DNA from 3 places in the Rhizobium sp. OAE497 genome. Region 1 is predicted to be linked to each of the others. Evidence: predicted binding sites of a transcription regulator. Region 1 holds the regulator's gene; each other region holds the start of a gene.
What was found. Region 1 encodes LexA, which represses DNA repair genes until DNA is damaged. Its sites were predicted from a motif close to TGTTCNNNNTGTGTTCNG; they were not measured.
Positions count from the first base shown of each region.

Region 2: a site for LexA is predicted at 3,351-3,368, ahead of ABIE40_RS12835 (putative DNA modification/repair radical SAM protein). Genes of this name have one in related genera too.
Region 3: a site for LexA is predicted at 3,213-3,230, ahead of ABIE40_RS11965 (ribonuclease T2 family protein). Genes of this name have one in related genera too.

Region 1 covers NZ_JBEPOA010000001.1:1,728,778-1,734,525, forward strand. Annotated here, with positions in the region: gene ABIE40_RS08975 (ComEC/Rec2 family competence protein) at 230-2,548, shown strand; gene lexA (transcriptional repressor LexA) at 2,529-3,242, opposite strand; gene ABIE40_RS08985 (VOC family protein) at 3,447-4,325, shown strand; gene kdsA (3-deoxy-8-phosphooctulonate synthase) at 4,322-5,167, shown strand; gene eno (phosphopyruvate hydratase) at 5,332-5,748, shown strand, end outside.
Region 2 covers NZ_JBEPOA010000001.1:2,504,810-2,510,557, reverse strand. Annotated here, with positions in the region: gene ABIE40_RS12855 (glycosyltransferase family 2 protein) at 1-529, shown strand, start outside; gene ABIE40_RS12850 (glycosyltransferase) at 542-1,564, shown strand; gene ABIE40_RS12845 (glycosyltransferase family 4 protein) at 1,567-2,646, opposite strand; partial or broken gene greA (transcription elongation factor GreA) at 2,653-3,130, opposite strand; gene ABIE40_RS12835 (putative DNA modification/repair radical SAM protein) at 3,374-4,606, shown strand; gene ABIE40_RS12830 (UdgX family uracil-DNA binding protein) at 4,606-5,748, shown strand, end outside.
Region 3 covers NZ_JBEPOA010000001.1:2,329,640-2,335,387, reverse strand. Annotated here, with positions in the region: gene caiB (succinate--glutarate CoA-transferase) at 1-1,178, opposite strand, end outside; gene ABIE40_RS11975 (DMT family transporter) at 1,198-2,136, opposite strand; gene ABIE40_RS11970 (alpha/beta fold hydrolase) at 2,165-3,094, opposite strand; gene ABIE40_RS11965 (ribonuclease T2 family protein) at 3,247-3,975, shown strand; gene ettA (energy-dependent translational throttle protein EttA) at 4,112-5,748, shown strand, end outside.

The DNA.
Region 1 (5,748 bases):
GATGATTTATTTAGGCTTTTTGCACTCACGATTTTTTGCGTTTTTTCAATCGATTATTGTTGCTGAAACGCGCGCAGGGTTGCATCTTGGTTGTATTTTAATGGGTCGCAAGGCTCTTTACATGCCGGGGTTGAAAAGCAGCGAGATCAGCCTGAAGCTTTCGGACGATGCGGCCAAATTGCCGCATCTTGAACCAGCGCGCGCCTATTCTGGCCTCGTGCCCGTGCCGATGCGGCACGTACCGGCCGCGCTCAGCGCCTACCGGCTCCGATCATCCATCAGGCGCGCGATAGGCGACATCCCGAAATGCGCCGACGAAGAGCTCGCCTACGGTGCGCGAATGCTCTTCGCGCCAGTTGCTCTCGGCTTTGGTGCTGTCGCGTGGTTTGCGGCCGGCACCGGCGTTTCGCCAATTATACCGCTCTTCTTCATCGCGGTGCTGTTCACTCTCATGATCGTGACCGATCGGGCGCGGGAGGGGATGCGCGTCGTGATCGCCGCATTGACGTTGGTCGCGGCAGGCGTGGCGACTGCGCAATTCGAAACGTGGAGAGCCGAGACCATCCTCCTTGATTCCGCCGTGACGACGACGGTCACGGGACGGGTCGAGCGCCGGGAAAGCGACGGCCGCGGCGGCTGGCGCTACCTGCTGTCATTGCGCGCAACCGAAAACCCGGTGGTGAAACGCCCGCCCGCCCGGGTGACTGTCATCGCCCGCGGCGCCAAGTCCGAGTTCGAGACGGGAACCTGGGTGAAGGGCAGGGCGCGGCTGACGCCACCCTCCGGTCCGGCACTCCCCGGTCTCAACGACTTCTCGTTCTCATCCTATTTCGATCGCGTTGGCGCCAATGGGTTTTTCTATGGGGCGCCAACGACGGTGACGCCGGGAGCCGCAGACGAGCATTCGCTGACCGACAGCGCCTTCGAGTGGCTCTACCGGCTGAGAAGCGGCATCGGTGATCGCATCAGGGGCATTTTGCCCGGCGATACCGGCGCTTTCGCCGCCGCCCTCGTGACCGACGAGCGGCGGGCGATTTCGGCAGAGACCACCGAAGCGCTCCGCCAATCCGGTCTTGCCCATATCATCGCCATATCCGGCCTCAACATGGCGCTGTCCGCCGGCATCTTCTTCGTCGGGTTCCGCACGCTGCTCAGCCTGTTTCCGTCCGTCGCCCAGGCCTATCCGGTCAAGAAGATCGCGGCCGCCGGAGCGCTTGCAGCCGTCACCGCCTATTTCCTGATTTCCGGCTTCGCAGTTTCCGCCGAGCGCGCCTTCATCATGATGGCGATCATGCTGACGGCGGTGTTCTTCGACCGGCCGTCGATCAGTTTGCGCAACGTGGCGCTCTCGGCGCTGATCATCATCGCCATCTCGCCCTCAGAAATCATGGGGCCGAGCTTTCAGATGTCCTTTGCCGCGACGCTGGCGCTGGTCGCCGGCTATGCGCTCTGGAAGGAGCGGCCGGCCCGCGACAAGCCCTTTGCGAAATTGCGCCTCGTCAGGCTCATGTCATCGGCGGCCGGCTTCTTCGGCGGCATCCTGCTCACCTCCGTCATCGGCGGTTTCTCGACGGCGCTGTTCTCGATCGAGCATTTTCACCGGCTGACGGCCTATGGCCTGCCTGCCAATCTCGCCGCCATGCCCGTCATCTCCTTCGTCATCATGCCGGCCGGGCTGCTTGCAATGCTTTTGATGCCGTTTGGGCTGGATGCCTGGGCCTGGCAGGTGGTCGGCTTCGGTCTCGATCTGGTGATCGCGATCGCCAAGACCGTCTCGTCCTGGGGCGGTGATATCGGCGTCGGCCGGTTGCCTGCCTGGTATTTCCCGGCTGCGGTCGCGGGCTTCCTGCTATTGACCCTGCTGCGCACCCGGCTGAGGCACATCGGCACGGCAATCATGGCCCTGTCGACGCTTGTGGTCGTCATGCTTCCCGAAAAGCCGCCGCCGAAGATCGTCATTGCTGAGGACGGCAGCATGGCGGGGATCATCGGTTCAAGCGCAATCGCCACCAATCGCCAGCGCCCGCCGGGTTTCATCTTCGATCAGTGGAAACGGGCTCTGGTGCTGGACAGCCATCGCGAGCCGATCTTCATCACATCGGCACTGGTCCCCACCGCGCCGCCGGGCGAAAGATTGAGGCTGACACCAGCGCAACAGCAGGAAGCGCAGAGCGCCATTGCGGTGAACGCCAGGGAAGAGCGGTTTTCCTGCGTCAAGAAAGCCTGGTGCACGGCAAAGCTGGAGAACGGCTCGGTGCTGACGGTCATCGACAATGCCGCTTACCTCGGCCCCGCCTGCGATGCATCCGATATCGTTGTCACACCGGTGCGCCTGCGGCTTGAAAGCTGCCGCTCTGGCGCGCTGCTCTTCACCGGCGCTACTTTAAGAAGGACAGGCTCTGTCGAGTTGAGCTTCGATGGAGGTGCTGCAGCGGTCACCGCATCCTTCGAGGATCTCGACCGCCCCTGGACCCGCCACCGCGCCTATGATTGGCGTAGCGGCACTTTTGACGGTGATGAGATCACCGTTAGTGATAGCGGCGGATAAGGCCGACAAGCTTGCCCTGAACCTTGACGCGGTCAGGCCCGAAGATACGCGTTTCGTAGGCCGGGTTGGCAGCTTCGAGTGCGATCGATGCGCCCTTGCGGCGGAAGCGCTTCAGCGTCGCTTCTTCATCGTCGACGAGGGCGACGACGATATCACCGGCATTGGCGGTATTGGTGTTGCGGATGATGACGGTGTCGCCGTCGTAGATGCCGGCCTCGATCATCGAGTCGCCCTTGACCTCAAGCGCATAGTGCTCACCGTTTCCGAGCATATCGGCGGGAACGGTGATGTCATGGGTGTTCTGCTGGATTGCCGAAATCGGCACACCGGCGGCGATGCGGCCCATGACCGGAACCGAGATCGAGCTGCTATTGTCTTCGTTCGCCGGCTTCGGCGGCGCGACGGGCTGCGGCTTGCCGAGGCTGCCTTCGATGACGCTTGGCGAGAAGCCGCGGCGCGGCTGGATGCTGGGGCTGTAGGCCTCGGGCAGCTTGATGACTTCCAATGCGCGGGCGCGGTTCGGTAGGCGGCGAATGAAGCCGCGCTCTTCGAGCGCTGTGATCAGGCGATGAATGCCCGACTTAGAGGCGAGGTCGAGCGCATCCTTCATTTCGTCGAAGGACGGCGGTACGCCGGACTCCTTCATCCGCTCGTGAATGAAGAGGAGAAGCTCCTGTTGTTTGCGCGTCAGCATCGAAGTCTTTCCCCAGATTCGTGAAACAAAGCCAGAACGGACACTATATGTTCCATATGTGTTCCGCAAGTGCCTAAATATTGGTAAAACTTCCCATCATTTTTCGTCATTTTTGAAAGTTTCTTTGCCGGATTGGTTATCCGCGCTTGCGCTTTGCCCGGCGCGGCGTGCAAATCTCTGCCGGCTTCACCGGAGGGAACCGCCATGACGCATCCGCTCGATCATCTGGTACTGCCCGTCACCCATATCGATGTCGCCCGCGAGCGACTCGGCCGTCTCGGTTTCACCGTCGCCGCCAATGGCCGTCATCCGTTCGGAACGGAGAATGCCTGCGTCTTCCTCGCCGACAAGACCTATCTCGAGCCGCTCGGCATCGCGAGCCAGGCGGAGTGCGATGCGGCCGCCGCCAAGGGCAACAGCTTTATCGCCCGCGACCAGGCCTTCCGCTTCCGCTGCGGCGATGATGGCTTCTCGGCGGTCGTCTTCGGCACCGACGATGCCGATGCGGACAAGGCCGCCTATGATGGCGCGCAGCTGAGCGGCGGTGACATGGTGGAGTTCTCGCGCCCGATCGTCATGCCCGATGGAACGCAGGCGACCGGCGCCTTCAAGCTCGCCTTTGCCGCCGATCTGAGGGCGCCCGATGTGTTCTTTTTCGCCTGCCAGCGGATCAACGCCTTTCCGGCCGATCGCAAGGCGCTGGAGACTCATGCCAACGGCGTTCTCGGCATTGTCGAGATTGCCCTCAGCGCGGAGGAACCCGACGCCTTCGCGTCGCTGTTGCAGACGGCAAGTGGCGGCGTTGCGCCCGGTGAGGCCGCCTTCGGCCTTTCCTTCGCCCTCAGTAATGTCCGGATCGCCATCTATTCCGAAGAAGGGATGGAGGCCTATTTCGATGTCGAGCCGCTTGGCACCGATAACGGCCTGCGGGCGCGGGCAATCGTCTTTGCGGTCGCTGATCTGGCCGTGACAGCGGCGCATTTGGCTGCTAACGGGATCACCTACTTGAATATGAACAATCGTCTATTGGTGAAGCCGGCGCCGGGACAAGGCGCGATCTTCGCCTTCGAGGAGACCCAATGAGCAACACCAATGCAGAAGTCGCCGTCGGCGAAGGCGCTGGCCGCGTTACCTTTTCCAATGCCGGCAAGCTGTCGATCATCGCTGGCCCCTGTCAGATGGAAAGCCGCGAACATGCCTTCATGATCGCCGGTGTTCTGAGCGAACTCTGCAAGAAGCTCGGCATCGGCCTCGTCTACAAGTCTTCCTTCGACAAGGCCAACCGCACTTCGCTTTCGGCGCAGCGCGGCATCGGCCTCGACAAGTCGCTCGAAGTCTTCTCTGATCTGAAGAAGGAATTTGGCTTCCCGGTTCTGACCGATATCCATACCGAGGAGCAGTGTGCAGAGGTCGCAACCGTCGTCGACATCCTGCAGATCCCGGCTTTCCTCTCGCGCCAGACCGACCTTCTCGTTGCTGCGGCCAAGACCGGCCGCGCCGTCAACGTCAAGAAGGGCCAGTTCTTGGCTCCGTGGGATATGAAGAACGTTCTTGCCAAGCTGAATGAGACGGGCAACCCGAACATCCTGCTCTGCGAGCGCGGTGCTTCCTTTGGTTACAACACGCTGGTCTCCGACATGCGCTCGCTGCCGATCATGGCGGCCATGGGCGCGCCTGTGATCTTCGACGCCACGCATTCGGTGCAGCAGCCGGGCGGGCAGGGCGGATCGAGCGGCGGTCAGCGCGAATTCGTCGAGACGCTGGCGCGTGCAGCCGTCGCCGTCGGCGTCGCCGGCGTCTTCGTCGAGACGCATGAAGATCCTGACAATGCGCCGTCGGATGGCCCGAACATGATCTATCTGAAGGATATGCCGCGGCTGCTCGAGAAGCTTCTGGCCTTCGATGCGATCGCAAAGTCGGCCTGACGTTCAAAAGGCTGACATGATCTTGTAATAGGCCACGCAGGTGGCCTGAAATGAAGGCATGTTAGGCGGCTCAAAAACGGCTGTGAAAACGCCATTGCAATCTGCGTGCCTTCGATTAAGACGATTTCAAACGATTTATCCACCCACCGAGCAGGAAGAAACCCATGACTGCAATTACCGATATCATCGCCCGCGAGATCCTCGATAGCCGTGGCAACCCCACCGTCGAAGTCGACGTCTATCTCGAAGATGGCAGCATGGGCCGTGCGGCTGTTCCGTCGGGCGCTTCGACCGGCGCGCATGAAGCCGTTGAAGTTCGCGATGGCGGCAAGCGCTATCTCGGCAAGGGTGTCGAAAAGGCTGTCGAAGCCGCCAACACGGAAATCTTCGACGCCATCGGCGGCATCGATGCCGAAAACCAGATCCAGATCGACAACATCATGATCGAGCTGGATGGCACGCCGAACAAGTCGCGTCTCGGCGCCAACGCCATCCTCGGCGTTTCGCTCGCTGTCGCCAAGGCTGCCGCTCAGGCCGCCGGCCTGCCGCTTTACCGCTACGTCGGTGGCGCTTCCGCTCAC
Region 2 (5,748 bases), 780 kb from region 1:
GCCGCTCCGAAAGCTTTTGCCGGCGCTTGTTGCTGCGTCGGCGGAGATTGTCGGCTGGCGGGTGGCGCGGCGGCCTTATCTGATCGGCTTCGGCTATACGCCGGAGCATGTGCGCGAGCGCAAGAACCTGCGACTGATCCGTCGAGGGCATGGAGCCTATGACCTGACTCAGGCGGTGCATGAGGGGATCGTGGCGACAGGCCGGGTCGAGAAGGCGAAGACCGGGAGCCTCCTGCATTACCGGCCGCTGATCATCGACGAGCAGATCCTCAAGGAAAACAGATACTCGACGCTGAAGGCCGACCAGCATTTTGCGGCGGGCAAGACGCCGAAGGCGGCCAAGCTGTTCTTCTCGCCGCCGATCTATTTCTTGCGTCTCTATTTCAAGAATGGTCTATGGCGTTGCGGTGTTCCGGGCTTCATCGAGGCGATGACCGGCGCCGTCTACGCGTTTTTGACGCAGGCCAAGCTTTATCAGCGCAATGCCCTGAAGCGGCGTCCCAATGCGGATGATGCCGGGGATCGCTAAGAGGAATTTCGTGTGAAGGTTTTTCATTATCACTTCGGCAAGGATGGCGGCGCGGAGAAGTTTTTCGTGCATCTGGCCAGGGGGCTCGGGCGCCGGGGCGTCGAGCAGACGTCGGTGATAAGGCCGGATCGTCTTTGGCGGAAGGATATCGAACCTTATTCCAAGATCATCGAAAGCAACTTTCGCAATCTTTCGCCGGACCGGCTGCTGCTGCCGCTGAAGGTGCGCTATCTGGCCGAGCGTGAGAAGCCGGACGCCCTGTTTTCCTGGGCGACGCGCGCCAGCCGGCTGATGCCGAACTACAAGGGCTGCATCAAGATTTCGCGTCTTGGCGATTACCCGACCAATCTCAGCTATTTCAAGAATACCGACGTCCTGGTGTGTAATACGCCCGGGATCGGCGAACATGTGCGTAATATCGGCTGGACGCGCGGTGTCGAGGTCATCTCCAATTTCACGACGACGGACCGGGTTGCTCCCGTCGATCGCGCCACGCTCGATACGCCTGAAGGCGTTCCCGTCGTCATGTCGATGGGGCGCTTCGTTCCGCGCAAGCAGTTCGCCTTGCTGACAGCCGCCGTCGCCAAGCTGCCGGGCGTCTATCTCTGGCTTGCCGGGGACGGCGAGGAGATGGAGAATGTTCGCAAGGTTGCCGCCGATCTCGGCGTGAGCGATCGCGTCCGTTTTCTCGGCTGGCAGAAGGATACGAGGCCCTTCGTCGCCGCTTCCGATATTTTCGTCATGCCCTCCAGCCATGAGCCGCTCGGCAATGTCATCCTCGAGGCATGGGCGCAGCACAAGCCGGTGGTTTCCAGCCGCTCGGAAGGGCCGCTCTGGTTCATGCGCGACGGTGAGAACGGTTTGCTGGTCGATATCGGCGATACGGATGGATTTTCGCGCGCCATCGAGCGGTTGATCAATGACAACGTTCTGAGCGAGAAAGTGGCGGCCGGCGGCAATAAGACGCTGATGCAGCAGTTCTCCGAAGAAGCCGTCTGCAACGCCTATATCGAGCTCTTCAAGCGCAAGCCGTAAAATCAGTAGCGGGTCGAGCGGTAGACCGCGGCGATCCGCTTTGCTTCCATGTCGATCTGGAAATCTTCCATGATATGCGTCAGACCGACGGCGGCAAGGCTGTCGCGGCCGGGCGTATCGTCCATGTAGCGGGCGGCCATTTCTGCCATCGCATCCAGGCTGTCGCGGGCGATCATGCCCTGCGGGCCATTGCCGTCATCCACCAGCAATTCCGGAAACGCCCCGACATCCGTCGCAATCACGGGTACGCCCGTTGACATCGCTTCCAGCGGCGTCAGGCCGAAGCCTTCCCAGCGTTGGGGGGCGATGAAGAGGTCGAGGGCGCGGTACCAGTCGTTGATGTTGGTGTGCTCGCCGACGAAGAGGATGCGGTCTGCAAGGCCGGCGGCGGTGACGCGGGCTTTCAGGCCGTTTTCGAAATCGATGTGCTTGGCGGTGGCGCGGCCGGCGATGATGGCGATCCAGTCCGGACGATCGGGGAGTAGGCGGATCATCGTATCGACGAAGAGATCGGTGCCCTTCTGGTGGCGGACGCGGCCGAAGCAGCCGGCGATCTTCTTCGTGGCGTCGAGACCGACTGCGGTCTTGGCGGCCGCCTTGTCAGCAGGCGGCGAGAAGCGGACAGTGTCGATGCCGTGCAGGATGACGGTGCTCGGCACTTCCAGATAGGCGGCGGTCTTGCCGCTGGTGGCGATCACCGCGTCCATCTTCGAAATCAGCCATTTCGTCCAGCCGGTATGCTTGCGCTGCGAGGCCGAGGTGAAGACGATCTTCAGCTTCATGCGCAAGAGATCGCGCATGATGATCGCCGGCAGCATCTCGACATTGCGCCGCGCATGCCAGACGCGGTGCTTCTTGCCCACCGGCGGTGTCCAGAGATGGATGAGATCGCGAAAGCGGATATGCGGAAGAGTTGCCGGCAGGCCGGGGCCGAGCGCTGCGATCTTCTGACCGAGCGCTCGCTGAACCGGAATCAGCTGGATGATCGTCGACGTCACGCCGGAGAGGCGCCGCTTGAAATTCGGCGCGATGATCTCGACGTCACGGATATCGATGCGGGCAGGGCGGCTGTCTGGCGCCACGGATGATCAGCCCCAGGAAATCTGGAGGATTTCGTAGGCCTTGGAGCCACCGGGCGCGTTGACTTCGATGGATTCGCCGACTTCCTTGCCGATCAGCGCGCGGGCGATCGGGGAAGAGATGGAGATGCGGCCGGCCTTCACGTCGGCTTCCTGGTCGCCAACGATCTGGTAAGTCTTTTCTTCCTCGGTGTCCTCGTCGACGAGCTTCACCTTGGCGCCGAACTTGATCTTGTCGCCGGACATCTTCGTGAGGTCGATGACTTCGGCGCGCGCCGTCAGGTCTTCGAGCTCGGCAATGCGGCCTTCGTTGAGGCTCTGGGCTTCCTTGGCAGCATGGTATTCTGCATTTTCCGACAGGTCGCCATGGGCGCGCGCTTCGGCGATCGCCTCGATGATGCGGGGACGCTCTTCCTGCGTGGCGCCAGCGCAGTTCTTCCTGCAGCTTGACGAAACCACCCTGCGTCATCGGAACCTTATCTACCATTTTCCCGTCCTTTATTCTTCGTGCCGCTACAGGTAGGCAGTGACACAAAAGAAAACAGGTCCCGAAGAGAACTTCGGAACCGTGCCAACAATCCTAGTTGCTTCGCTTATAGCAGATCGCTACCGGCGATTTCCATAAAATTCGTATCAGCGCTTCTGACCCGGCTCATGGTTGCGATATCTAGCGCAGAAATCCGCTGGCTTTCATTGACGTTTAGCAAAAGAACATATAGTGAACAGATCCATGAAGAAGTCGCTGAATGAACGATTGGCCATCCTCTCGGATGCCGCGAAATACGATGCTTCCTGCGCTTCCAGCGGTACGACGAAGCGCGATTCGGGCGCCAGTGGCGGGTTGGGCTCGACCGAGGGATCCGGCATCTGCCATGCCTATGCGCCGGATGGACGATGCATCTCGCTGCTGAAAATCCTGCTGACCAATTTCTGCATCTATGATTGTGCTTTCTGCATCAACCGCTCGTCGAGCAATGTCGAGCGCGCCCGCTTCACGCCTGAAGAGGTGGTGTGGCTGACGCTGGAGTTTTACCGGCGCAATTACATCGAGGGGCTGTTTTTATCCTCCGGCATCATCCGCTCTTCCGACCATACGATGGAGGAGATGGTGCGGGTGGTGCGCGAGCTGCGGGTTACCCATAATTTCCGCGGCTATATCCATCTGAAATCGATCCCGGAGGCGTCTGCGCATCTGATCGAGGAGGCGGGGCTTTATGCCGACCGGTTGTCGCTCAATATCGAGCTGCCGACCGATAACGGCATCACCCGTCTGGCGCCGGAGAAGAAGCCGTCGAGCATCCGCCGCTCGATGGGTGATCTCCGGCTGAAGATCGAGGAGGCCGGCGAGCCGACGCTGCAGACCAAGCGGCGCAAGCGCTTCGTGCCGGCCGGGCAGAGCACGCAGATGATCGTCGGGGCCGATGGCGCCAATGATGCGACGATCCTCGGCACCAGCGCCCGGCTCTATGGCAGCTACGGGCTGCGGCGCGTCTATTATTCCGCCTTCAGCCCAATCCCGGATTCGTCGAAGAACCTGCCGCTGATCAAGCCGCCGCTGATGCGCGAGCACCGGCTCTATCAGGCAGACTGGCTTTATCGTTTCTATGGATTCGGTATCGATGAGATCACCGCCTCGCAGGAGGGCGGCATGTTGGATCTCGATCTCGATCCGAAGCTCGCCTGGGCGCTCGGCCATCGCGACCAGTTTCCCGTCGATATAAACAAGGCCGCCAAGGAGTTGCTGCTGCGCGTGCCCGGCCTTGGAACCAAGGCGGTGAAGGGCATCCTGTCCGGCCGCCGGTTCCGCAAGCTGCGTATAGAGGATCTGTCGCGGCTCGGCGTGTCGGTCAAGAAGGTACAGGCCTTCGTGACGGCGGAGGGCTGGACGCCGAAGCGGCTGATCGACCGGCCGGACCTGCGCGCCATGTTCGAACCGAAGCCCGAACAGCTGCAGTTGCTCTGATGCTGAAGGTGGCGCTGCAGGGCAGGGGTGATTTTACCGAGTGGCGCGATGCCGCCCGCTCGCTCGCCGCCGCCGGCATTGCACCCGGGGAAATCGAATGGCGGGAGAAGGGCGGCGACAAGCAGCTGTTCTGGGAAGAGGACGTGCTGCCGCCGCAACCATCGGGCAAATCGCAGTTGACCGTGCCACAGGCCTTCATCGACCTTGCCTCTGCCGTCATCTGTCACACAGATCCCGTCCGGTTCACGCTGCTCTATACGCTCTTGTGGCGGCTGCAATCGGACAGGAAGCTGCTCGATATCGTCTCGGACGAGGATGTCTCGCGGGCGCGGCTGATGGAAAAGAGCGTGCGGCGGGATGCGCACAAGATGACCGCCTTCGTGCGCTTCAAGGAGGTCGGTAGCGGCATCTCGATGAACGGGCGGCGGAAGTTCCTCGCCTGGTTCGAGCCTGATCATCATATCGTCGTGCGCAAGGCCTCGTTCTTCCAGCGGCGGTTCAACGACATGGACTGGATCATCCTGACGCCGAAGGGATCGGCCGGATGGGACGGGGTGAAGCTGACGACCAGCCACGAGCCCTGCGAAAAGCCCGATCTGACCGATGATGCCGATATGCTCTGGCGGACCTATTACGCCAATATCTTCAACCCGGCGCGGCTGAAGGTGAAGGCGATGCAGGCCGAGATGCCGAAGAAATACTGGAAGAACTTGCCGGAGGCGGAGCTCATTCCGGGGCTGGTCGCCAATGCCGAAAGCCGGGTGATCGAGATGGCGAAGCGTCAGGCGACGACGCCGCAGCCTTTCCATGACCGGCTGCAGCAGGCGGCGAGAAGCCAGCCCCTGCCGGAGCCGGCACCCGCCGGCACGCTGGAGGCGTTGCGGGAGCAGGCCGCCGTCTGCACCCGCTGTCCACTGCATGAGAAGGCGACGCAGACGGTCTTCGGCGAGGGGCCGGAGAATGCGGATATCGTCTTCGTCGGCGAGCAGCCGGGCGATCAGGAGGATCTGGCAGGACGCCCGTTTGTCGGCCCGGCGGGAAAGGTCTTCGATCAGGCGATCGAAGCCGCGGGGATCGACCGTTCGAGCCTCTATGTCACCAATGCCGTCAAGCATTTCAAATACGAGCCGCGCGGCAAGCGG
Region 3 (5,748 bases), 600 kb from region 1:
AGCGCTTCGAGTTCAGCCAGCACCTCCTCCTGGTGCTCGCCGAGGCGCGGGCTCGGTCTTTCGTAACGTAGCGGTGTTTCCGACAGAACCACAGGGGTTCTGACGCCAGGGATCATCGTCCCGGCGGTGTCGGCAAGATCGATGCGCAATCCGCGGGCGATCACCTGCGGATCGGCAAACATTTCCTCGATCGTATTGATGGCGCCGGCTGGCACTGCGTTTTCTTCGCAGGCTCGCAGAAGATCGGCCTTCGGCCAGTTCAGTGTCTTGCCGGAGACGAGGCGGCGGACTTCGTCGCGATTGGCGACGCGGGCCTTGTTGGTGGCGAAGCGCTCATCTTCGCCGATACCCTCGAGACCGAGAATGGTGCAGAGGCGGCGGAACTGGCCGTCATTGCCGACGGCGAGGATGAGATAGCCATCGGCAGCCGGGATCACCTCATAGGGCGAGATATTCGGATGGGCATTGCCGAGCCGCACCGGCGCCTGGCCGCCGACGAGATAATTCATGTTCTGGTTGGCGAGCACGGCGGACTGGACATCGAGCAGCGCCATGTCGACAAGCTGGCCCTCGCCTGTCTTCAGTGCGTGGATCAGCGCCGCCTCGATCGCCGAGACGGCATAGATGCCGGTGAAGATATCGGCGATCGCCACGCCCGCTTTCATCGGCTGGCCCTCGGGTTCACCGGTGATCGACATGAAGCCGGACATGCCCTGGACGATGTAATCGTAGCCGGCGAGATTGGCATGGGGGCCGGTCTGGCCGAAGCCGGTGATCGAGCAATAGACCAGCTTCGGATTGATCTTGCGCAGGCTCTCGTAGTCCAGCCCGTATTTGACGAGGCCGCCGAGCTTGAAATTCTCGATCAACACGTCGGCGGTTGCCGCGAGACGGCGCACCAGCGCCTGTCCCTCTTCGGTCTTCAGGTCGGCGGTGATCGAGCGCTTGTTGCGGTTTGTTGAGTGGTAATAGGCGGCCGAGAGGTTTTCGCCGTCGGCGCCCTCGACGAAGGGCGGCCCCCAGTGGCGGGTATCGTCACCGCCTTCGGGATTCTCGACCTTGATGACGTCGGCGCCGAGATCGGCCAGCATCTGCCCGGCCCAGGGACCGGCGAGCACGCGGGCGAGCTCGATCACCCTGATGCCATCAAGCGGCGGCTTTTTGCTGGTGGCCGTCATGTTCCTCCCGCGGGCGGTTTTACGGCGCCCGTGTTGCCTCAGATGTATCGGATACGGGCTTGGATGCAAAGCGCCGCTCGCGCCAGATGATGTAGAGGCCCGACGCGATGATGATCAGGATGCCGAGCCATTTCAGCGCATCCGGGAAATCGCCGAAGACCAGCCAGGCGAAGATCGTCGCCGAGACGATCTCGAAATATTGCAGCGGTGCCAGCGTCGAGGCGGGGGCGGCGCGATAGGCATAGACGCCGAGAATGCCGGCGATCGCCGCCATGACGCCGACGCCGGCGAGATAGAAGAAGGCAAGCGCCGAGGGCATGACCGGATCGAACACATCCGAGCCGCTGCTTTCGCCGATATAGAGAATGATGCAGCAGAAGAAGAGGCCCCAGAGGCCCATCTGGAACTGCATGACCCAGGGGTCCTCGCGCTGCGCCAGCGCCCGGTTCATCATCGCCGAGATGGCGATGCAGACGGCGCTGACGACGGGGAGAAGCGCGACGAAGCCGACTTCCTGGAAGCTCGGCTGGATGATCAGGATCGCCCCGAAGAAGCCGACGCCGCAGGCCGTGTAGCGCCGCCAGCCGATGGCTTCGCCGAGGAAGATGCTGCTGAGGATCGTCAGGATGATCGGCTCGACGAAGAAGATGGCGATCGCATCGGCGACCGACATGTATTTCAGCGTGGCGACGAAGGAGATCATCGAGATGGTCATGATGATCCCGCGGATCGCGTGATAGAAGGTCTGCTTCCACGAGAGATCGGCGAGGTTTTTGCGCCAGATGACGACGGGCAGCATGCAGATCGCCTGGACGGCGAAGCGCGCCGCGGTGATCTCGGCAGACGGCACGGTGGCGATCGCCAGCTTGGCGAAGATATCGATCAGCGGCGAGAACAGCACCGAGAGAAGCATGAGCATCAGGCCCATGGTGACTTCGGAGGATGCTGTCGTCTTCATTGCCGTACCATTCTTGTCTGCGGGGCTCTCAGGAGCGTGCCGTCACGCCATCGCACCAATCGGCGAAGGCCGAGATGGCCGCCGCGGCGCCGGTGTCGTTCAGGGTCTCGTGCCGGGCGTCCTGATATATTTCAGTGGTGATACGGGAGAAGCCATGTCGTTTCAAATGGTTTGACAGCCATCCTGTGGCTTTCCCGTGCTCGGTCGCCGGATCCTGTCCGCCGCCGACAAGATGGATCGGCAGGGATTTCGGCAGCCGGTTCAGATGCTCGGTCTTCGGCGCCCGGAAGGTCAGCTCGAAGATGTCGAGCCACAGCGATACCGAGGCATCGAAGCCGCAGAGCGGATCGGCGATATATGTGTCGACTTCACTGGGATCGTGCGACAACCAGTCGAAGGCGGTGCGATGGCCGGGGATGGCCTTGCCCCAGGCGGCAAAGGTCAGCTTCGGCAGGAGGCCGCTCGGCACATCCGATCCCTTCAGGGCTTTTTCGGCAAGCAGGATTGCCTGGGCGGCGCGACCCGCCGCGCCGACGGCGAAGTTCGAATTCCAGACGGCGACGGCATTGAATTTTTCGGGGTAGGAGACCGCCGTGTTGAGCGCGATCAGTCCGCCCATCGAATGGCCGAAGAGGATGACTGGCAGGCCGGGATAGAGGCCGGCGGCGTGATCGCGCATGGCGACAACATCCTCCTGCACGCGCGTCACGCCGTGCCGTCTCGCGAACTGGCCGATCGGCGCATCGGGCGCGGTGGTCTCGCCGTGGCCGCGGTGGTCGTGGGCGAAGACATGATAGCCGCGGGCGGCCATCGCCGCGGCGAAGCGCTCGTATCGTTTCGAATGTTCGGCAAGGCCGTGGCAGACGATCAGGATGGCGCGTGCCGTGCCCTCTGCCGCCGCATGGTGAAAGGCAAGCGTTGCGTCCGGTCTCTTAAGCCATTGTGTTTGCGAAAACATTCGGTCCTCCCGGCCGGTACCAGAGCAGATCGGGCGGCAAATGCAAGCAGGGCTGCGACGATATGCAGGGGAAATTCATGCGATTCAGGGTTGCGGCGAGGCGAGCTTCATGCTTATTTGTTCGTGTATTGTTCTATTTTCAGAGGGTGGAGATGAGCAGGTTCCTTGTTGTTGCCGTGATGCTTGCGTTGTCGGGTTTCTCCGCCGGTTCGGCGATGGCGCAGGAGGGGCGCACCCGCTTCATTCTCGCTGCCAGCTGGCAGCCGGCCTTCTGCCAGACCAACCAGAAGAAAGCCGAATGCGCCAGCCAGACGGCCGAGCGCTACGATGCGACGAACTTTTCGCTGCACGGCCTCTGGCCGATGCGGCAGAATTACTGCGGAGTTCCCGGAGACCAGCAGGCGGCCGACAAGGATGGCGACTGGCGCTCGCTTCCCGAGGTCAAGCTGACGCCGGAAAATGCGGCCGCACTCGCCAAGGCGATGCCGGGAACGCAATCGGCGCTCGAACGCCATGAATGGACCAAGCACGGCACCTGCACCAAGCTTTCTGCCGACGCCTATTTCGGCACGGCGGTGCGGCTGATGGGCGATCTCAACGGCTCGGCGGTGCGCGATCTCTTCGCCGCCAACACCGGCAAGATGGTGACCGCGGAGCAGATCAAGGCGGCGTTCGACAAGAGTTTCGGCGCTGGCGCCAGCGACCGCGTCAAGATGAGCTGCCGCAGGGCAGGCGGGGTGCGCGTCATCAGCGAGCTGACGATCGGCCTCTCGCAGGATGCGGTGACGGATATGAACGCCGGTCTCGGCAAGCTGATCCAGGGTGCAGGGCGGACGTCGTTCGGCTGCAACGAGGGGATCGTCGATGCGGCCGGCTTCTAGGCGCCGCTGAATCAGGCAGGGACGTCATCCCGAGGCCCGAAATCCGGTAGCAATACCGGTTTCGGCGTTGCCCGGCGCGCCCGTTTCGCCTACATAGCGGCACGGTTTTAAAGTTTGCGCCTGGAGCAGTTCACACATGGCACGTCAGTTCATTTATCATATGTCGGGACTTAACAAGTCTTACGGCGCCAAGAAGATCCTCGAAAACGTCAACCTGTCGTTCTACCCGGACGCCAAGATCGGTATTCTCGGCCCGAACGGCGCCGGTAAGTCGACCGTTCTGCGCATCATTGCCGGTCAGGACAAGGAATATACCGGTGAAGCCTGGCTCGCCGAAGGCGCCACCGTCGGCTACCTCGAACAGGAGCCGAAGCTCGATCCAAGCAAGACCGCGTTCGAAAACGTCATGGAAGGCGTTGCCGACAAGCAGGCCGTGCTCGACCGCTACAACGAGCTGATGATGAACTATTCCGACGAGACGGCGGAAGAGGGCGCCAAGCTCCAGGACATCATCGACAGCCAGAACCTCTGGGATCTCGAACAGCAGGTTGAGATGGCGATGGAAGCGCTGCGCTGCCCGCCGAAGGATGCCGAGGTCACCAATCTCTCGGGTGGTGAACGCCGCCGTATCGCGCTCTGCCGCCTGCTTCTGTCGCAGCCCGATCTGCTGCTCCTCGACGAACCGACCAACCATCTCGACGCCGAGACCATCGCCTGGCTGGAAAAGCACCTGCGCGATTATCCGGGCGCCGTGATGATGATCACCCACGACCGCTACTTCCTCGACAACGTCACCGGCTGGATCCTCGAGCTCGACCGTGGCCGCGGCATTCCGTACGAAGGCAACTATTCTGCCTACCTGACGGCCAAGGCCAAGCGCATGCAGCAGGAAGCCCGCGAAGAAGCCGGCCGCCAGAAGGCGCTGTCGCGCGAACAGGAATGGATCGCCTCCAGCCCGAAGGCCCGCCAGGCCAAGTCCAAGGCCCGTATCAAGGCCTACGAACAGCTGGTCGATGCCGCCGAGAACATCCGTCCCGGCGATGCGCAGATCATCATCCCGGTCTCTGAGCGTCTCGGCCAGGTGGTCATCGAACTCGAAGGCATCAAGAAGGGCTTTGACGGCCGCACTCTGATCAACGACCTGTCGATCAAGCTGCCGCCGGGCGGCATCGTCGGCATCATCGGCCCGAACGGCGCCGGCAAGTCGACGCTGTTCAAGATGATCACCGGCCAGGAAACCCCGGATGAGGGTTCTATCCGCATCGGTGAAACCGTGCATCTCGGCTATGTCGACCAGAGCCGCGATGCGCTGAACGCCGACAAGACCGTCTGGGAAGAAATCTCCGGCGGCGCCGAAGTCATCAAGCTCGGCAAGTTCGACATGAACTCGCGCGCCTATTGCGGCGCCTTCAACTTCAAGGGCGGCGACCAGCAGCAGAAGGTCGGCAACCTCTCGGGCGGTCAGCGTAACCGCGTGCATCTCGCCAAGATGCTGAAGGCCGGCGGCAACGTTCTTCTCCTCGACGAACCGACCAACGACCTCGACACGGAAACGCTCGGTGCGCTGGAAAGCGCGCTCGAAAACTTCGCCGGCTGCGCCATCATCATCAGCCACGATCGCATGTTCCTGGACCGCCTGGCGACGCATATCCTCGCCTTCGAAGGTGACGGCCATGTCGAGTGGTTCGAAGGCAACTTCGAGGACTACGAAGAAGACAAGGTCCGCCGCCTCGGCCCCGATGCGCTGAACCCAGGCAGCCAGGCCTACAAGCG